Regions from separate parts of the Vibrio kanaloae genome, predicted to be linked through region 1. Evidence: predicted binding sites of a transcription regulator. Region 1 holds the regulator's gene; the other holds the start of a gene.
What was found. Region 1 encodes CRP, which controls carbon source genes, mostly activating them, when cyclic AMP is high. Its sites were predicted from a motif close to TGTGANNNNNNTCACA; they were not measured.
Positions count from the first base shown of each region.

Region 1 (3,200 bases):
CTAGTGCTTACTATGCGGCTGACTACTGTGCTTATCCTATGGCTTCAATGGAAGGTGACGAAACTCAATTGCCCGCGACATTTAGCCCGGGTCTTGAGCTGTAATTTAGGCTATGAGTACTAAGCTCATTCGTTAAACTGGAAATAGGGAAGTGGTGTTATCGCTTCCTTTTCCATCACGCCTGACACCTAGATTGGGCGGTAGATAATAATAGAACAAGTATGTCACAGGCTGATGGCTGCTGACTTTGTGTCTCAGCCTCTCCCTTTCTAATCCAAATTACTAGCTTGCTAGAATCTCTGACAAGGAGTCACCATGACGCCCGATCTACTATTTAAATCACTATGGGATGATTACATTCACAGGCTGTGCCCATCGGCTGAGAAAGTACACCAGTTGCTAAAAGAAGACGAAGCGCTGATTAATGATCATATTGCACTGCGTACTTTCAATGTAGCTCCGCTGGGAATTGAAACGCTGGCTAAGCCTTTCCTTGAGTTAGGTTATAAAGCGTGTGGCGATTACCTGTTTGAGAGCAAGAAGCTAGTTGCTAAGCATTACGAGCATCCAGATCCAAAACAGCCGAAAGTGTTCATTAGTGAATTGAAGGTAGAAGAGTGCTCAAGTGAGTTGCAACAGATCGTTGCTAAGTTGGTTGAGCAAGTTGATGCAAGTCAGCTTCAAGGTCATGAATTCTTGTTTGGTGGTCGTCTCTGGGATTTGAGCTTCGCAGATTTCCAAGTGCTAGCAAAAGAGAGTGAATACGCGTCTTGGTTAGCGGCTCATGGATATGGAGCTAACCACTTTACGGTGAGTGTGAACCAACTTAATAAATTCGATGAAGTGCAGGCCGTGAATGACTATCTGAATGAGTCGGGATTCACTATCAATGCGTCTGGAGGTGAGGTTAAAGGCTCTCCAGAGGTCTTATTAGAACAATCATCAACAATGGCAGATAAAGTCCCAGTTTCATTTGTTGAAGGCAATGAGACGATTCCTGGTGGCTTCTATGAGTTTGCTAAGCGCTATGCGATGGCGAATGGTGAGCTTTATACCGGGTTTGTCGCAGCATCGGCTGACAAGATTTTTGAAAGCACCAACGGTTAACGGACGAAGCTCTATTTCGTAACGCTCTCGCATCTTCAAAAAACAAAAAAAGCCACCAAATTTGCATTTGGTGGCTTTCAAATTTTTGGCTCAGCTAATCGAGATTAACGAGTGCCGTATACCACGATAGTTTTACCGTGTGCAGAAATTAGGTTCTGCTCTTCTAGCATCTTCAAGATACGACCTACTGTCTCACGAGAACAACCAACGATCTGGCCAATTTCTTGACGAGTGATCTTGATTTGCATGCCGTCAGGGTGAGTCATTGCATCGGGTTGTTTCGCTAGGTTTAGTAGCGTTTGAGCGATACGACCGGTTACGTCAAGGAACGCTAAGTCACCAACTTTTTGGCTAGTTACTTGTAGGCGGCTTGCCATTTGCGCTGAAAGACGCATCAGGATGTCTGGGTTCACTTGGATAAGTTGGCGGAATTTCTTGAAAGAAATCTCAGCAACTTCACAAGGAGATTTTGCTCGAACCCACGCAGTACGCTCTTGGTCTTCTTCGAATAAGCCAAGCTCACCGATGAAGTCGCCTTGGTTTAGGTAAGAAAGAATCATTTCCTTACCTTCTTCGTCTTTGATAAGAACTGCCACAGAACCTTTCACAATGTAGTACAAGGTTTCTGCCTTTTCACCAGCATGAATCAAAGTACTTTTTGAAGGGTACTTATGAATATGACAGTGTGAAAGGAACCACTCTAATGTTGGATCGGTTTGGGGTTTACCTAGAACCATAATATCTTACTTCCTCTGCAGGGTATGCTTGCTGCTTTCCGTATTTTAGCTAAGCCTGGATTGACTCGTTAGGATAAGAGCACTAGTTGAGTGCTGCAAGCTATCTTGTGTTTCGTTTAAGAATAGTATCCTTTTTCAGGTACTATTTCTTGATTTTAATCGTGACCAAGCTACGATTTTTTACGCAAAATTGTGCACATGATCACGGTATGAAAAGTAATCAATAAGAACGACGTACCGTTAACCTATTTTTCCGGTTTCGATGAGCTGTTGCAGGATTGGTCTTACAATGAGCTCCATAGCAAAACTCATTTTTCCTCCTGGCACGACAAGCGTGTTGTGGCGAGACATAAATGAGCCATCAATCATTGCCAAAAGGTATGGGAAATCGACGTTTTTGATGCCACGCAAACGTATAACTACGAAGCTCTCGTCTAAACTAGGGATCCCTTTGGCGTTGAGTGGGTTGGATGTATCTACGGTTGGAACTCGTTGAAAATTGATATGAGTACGTGAAAATTGAGGAGTAATGTAGTTAAGATAATCATCCATTGAACGAACAATTGAGTCCATTACTGCTTCACGCGAGTGCCCGCGATCGCGTGTGTCACGAACGAATTTTTGTATCCATTCAAGGTTCACGATTGGCACCATACCGATTAGCAGGTCGACATGTTTAGAGACGTTGATGTCTCCGTCTACTACACCGCCGTGTAGGCCTTCGTAGAACATCACATTTGAATTTTCAGGGATCTCTTGCCATGGCGTAAAGGTACCTGGCATTTGATTGTAAGGCACGGCTTCATCGAAGGTGTGCAGATAACTCCGTACTTTACCGGTGCCTTCATTACCATACTGATGGAAGAATTCTTCTAATGCGCCAAAATCGTTAGCCTGTGGACCAAAGTAGCTGATGTGCTTACCTTGCGCGCGTGCCTTGCGGATTTCGACATCCATTTCTGGTCGAGTAAAGCGATGGAAACTATCCCCTTCAACCCAAGCGGCCTTCACGTCCATCATATTGAACATTTTGCGGAAGGCTTCTGAGGTAGTGGTGGTGCCGGCTCCAGATGAACCCGTCACCGCAATAATTGGATGTTTAGCGGACATGACAACCCTTGTCGTTTGAGTAACATACTTGTTAGCAATCGACTTTTACTATAACACGGCTCCTTTCTAAGCGCAGCCTAGAAGCGTTTTATGACTTGGATATCAACGGTTTCATGTAGCTCAGAAAACACGATGCTGACCTCTCCCGAGGCTAATTGATGTTTCACTTGGTCAATCTTGTTCTGTAATGAAACCTCTACGTCGCCGTAGTCTGTACCTTCACGCAGTACGAACTCTTTGATGAGG
Region 1 covers NZ_AP025497.1:303,580-306,779, forward strand. Annotated here, with positions in the region: gene astD (succinylglutamate-semialdehyde dehydrogenase) at 1-104, shown strand, start outside; gene OCV24_RS01350 (DUF1338 domain-containing protein) at 316-1,107, shown strand; gene crp (cAMP-activated global transcriptional regulator CRP) at 1,212-1,844, opposite strand; gene OCV24_RS01360 (phosphoribulokinase) at 2,085-2,954, opposite strand; gene OCV24_RS01365 (YheU family protein) at 3,032-3,200, opposite strand, start outside.

Region 2 (3,200 bases), 190 kb from region 1:
TGGAGCAGCAGCCATACCTACGAAACCGCCTTCTAGGTGTACTTCAGCTTCTACAGTTGGGTTACCACGTGAATCGATGATTTCACGACCTAGAACTTTAACGATCTTAGACATTGAATGTTTCCTTCTCGTTGAATATATAAATGTCAAATTTAAAGGTAGCAGCACAACCTACGCAGCTACCTGTATTCCTTTTATTTCTCTAATTCGCCACGCTGGAACTCACCAGCCGCTTTCACGAAACCTGCAAACAATGGGTGACCATCGCGAGGTGTTGAAGTGAACTCTGGGTGGAATTGAGCAGCAACAAACCATGGGTGGTTCGGGTTTTCAATTACTTCAACCAGCTTCTTGTCCGCAGATAGACCCGATACTTTCAGGCCCGCTTTTTCGATTTGTGGACGAAGATTGTTGTTCACTTCGTAACGGTGGCGGTGACGTTCATGGATCGTCGCGCTACCGTATAATTCGTAAGCTTTCGTCCCTTTCGCTAGGTGACAAAGCTGTGAACCAAGACGCATCGTGCCGCCTAGGTCAGATGATTCTGTACGCTCTTCAACTTTACCTTCACCATCAGTCCATTCAGTGATAAGACCAACTACTGGGTACTTAGTTTCAGAACAGAACTCAGAAGAGTGTGCCCCTTCCATTTTCGCAACGTTACGAGCGTATTCAATAAGCGCGACTTGCATACCTAGACAGATACCTAGGTACGGTACTTTGTTTTCACGAGCGTATTGAGCAGCAAGAATTTTACCTTCAACGCCACGATCACCGAAGCCACCAGGCACTAGGATTGCATCCAGGCCTTCTAAAAGCTCTACGCCACGAGACTCAAGGTCTTGTGAATCTACGTATTTAATATTAACGCTTAGGCGATTTTTCAAGCCCGCGTGTTTTAGCGCTTCATTAACTGATTTGTAGGCATCCGGTAGTTCAATGTATTTACCAACCAGACCAATCGTCACTTCACCCGTTGGGTTAGCTTCTTCGTAAATAACTTGTTCCCATTCAGACAAGTCAGCTTCTGGAGCCGTGATGCCGAAACGCTTACATACAAGTTCATCAGTGCCTTGAGCTTTAATAAGCTGAGGGATCTTGTAGATAGAGTCAACATCACGCATAGAAATAACCGCATTTTCTTGCACATTACAGAACAAGGCAATTTTCTTACGCTCGTTCGAAGGAATGTTACGGTCTGAACGACAAACTAGGATGTCTGGCTGAATGCCAATAGACAGTAGCTCTTTTACAGAGTGTTGCGTTGGCTTAGTTTTCACTTCGCCCGCTGCTGCTAGGTATGGCACTAGAGTAAGGTGCATGAACATTGCGCGTTCACGGCCTAGTTCAACTGCTAGCTGACGAATCGCTTCCATGAATGGTAGAGATTCGATATCACCAACCGTACCACCAACTTCAACGATCGCAACATCGTGGCCAGATGCACCTGAAATAACACGCTCTTTGATAGAGTTAGTGATGTGCGGGATAACCTGAATAGTTGCACCTAGGTAATCACCGCGACGCTCTTTAGCGAGTACGTCTGAGTAAACACGACCTGCAGTGAAGTTGTTACGCTTAGTCATCTTGGTGCGAATGAATCGCTCATAGTGACCAAGGTCAAGGTCAGTTTCAGCGCCATCTTCCGTAACGAACACTTCACCGTGTTGAGTTGGGCTCATAGTGCCTGGATCAACGTTGATGTAAGGGTCAAGCTTCATCATAGTCACTTTAAGACCACGAGCTTCTAAAATAGCAGCAAGAGACGCTGCTGCAATACCTTTACCTAGAGAGGATACAACCCCGCCAGTAACAAAAATGTAATTTGTCGTCATGTTTAACCTGAAATTGGTTGAATGAGGGAAATGGATTACTTCTGGACGGGATGAAAATATACCAGAAGCCCCTTATCGCCACAACGTGAAATCTATCACACTGCAATTTTTTATTTTTTGCTTCAAATCAATTCATGATAAAAGCTTTGATTATCTTTTCTCTTCTACTTTGACCTCATCCCACATAGAATCAAGCTGTTGTAGAGAAAAGTCGGTTAAATTTTTATCTTGCTGACGAACTTTTTGTTCCACCCCTTTAAAGCGACGAGAAAACTTTAGATTAGCTTTGTTCAGCGCCGTTTCTGGGTTTTTACCTAAATGTCGCACCAAGTTAACCGTCGCAAACAACAGATCTCCCAACTCTTCTTCAATCAAATCTTCGTTCGGTGTTACTTTCAGCGCCTCTTCCAACACTTCGTCAACTTCCTCTAAAACCTTATCTGCCACCGGGCCAATAGCGTCCCAATCAAAGCCAAATTTCGCAACCTGCTTTTGAATCTTTGTAGCACGCGAAAGTGCAGGTAGCGAGTTTGGTATTGAGTCTAGAATACTTTCTTGAGTTTTGCCTGCTTGTGCTTTTTCTTTGGCCTTTTCAGCTTCCCAGTTGGCATTAATTTCTTCATCACTGGCAAACTCGGTATCAGAGAACACATGCGGATGGCGACGTGTTAGCTTCTCATTGATACCATCAACCACATCAGAGAACTCAAACAACCCCTGTTCTTTAGCTAACTGGCTGTAGAAAATCACCTGGAACAGCAAGTCACCCAACTCTTCTTGTAGGTTCGGCCAGTCTTTGTTGTGAATCGCGTCCACCACCTCGTAGGTTTCTTCGATAGTATGCGGCACAATTGTTTCAAAATTTTGTTTTAAATCCCAAGGACAGCCACCCTCAGGATCGCGCAGCTTAGTCATAATCTGTTCAAGGTGTTCAATCGGGTGATCCATCGTTTTCTTCCTATTACTGTCTTTGATGTTTAAACTTATAGCTTCACTGAAACTAAAAGGTTCTCAAACTAAAAAAATACTAGAACTAAAAAAGGTGAGCAGCCAAAACCACTCACCTTTCTGTTTTTCTTGTTAAACAACGCGTCATTCAATGCATTGTTCGGTTTTTACTAAGTACTTGGTTCTTCTAACAAGGCAACAAACTTACGAGACTTCTGAGCATAGCTTGCCTATGTGATGAAGCGAGTATAGTGCAGTTAACACAGTTAGAAGGCCAAGTACGACGTAAAAACTAGCCTAGGCGTTTAACCGACATGACATCTTTGATTTGTTCTACTCGGCTCGTCACTCGACTCAGAATTTCAATATTGGTCACTTCCAAATCAAAATCCATTACCGACAACTGACGTTTATAGT
Region 2 covers NZ_AP025497.1:498,539-501,738, reverse strand. Annotated here, with positions in the region: gene eno (phosphopyruvate hydratase) at 1-114, opposite strand, end outside; gene OCV24_RS02485 (CTP synthase) at 195-1,835, opposite strand; gene mazG (nucleoside triphosphate pyrophosphohydrolase) at 1,986-2,783, opposite strand; gene relA (GTP diphosphokinase) at 3,076-3,200, opposite strand, start outside.
Region 2: the regulator CRP is predicted to act here: its motif matches at 1,920-1,935, upstream of OCV24_RS02485 (CTP synthase).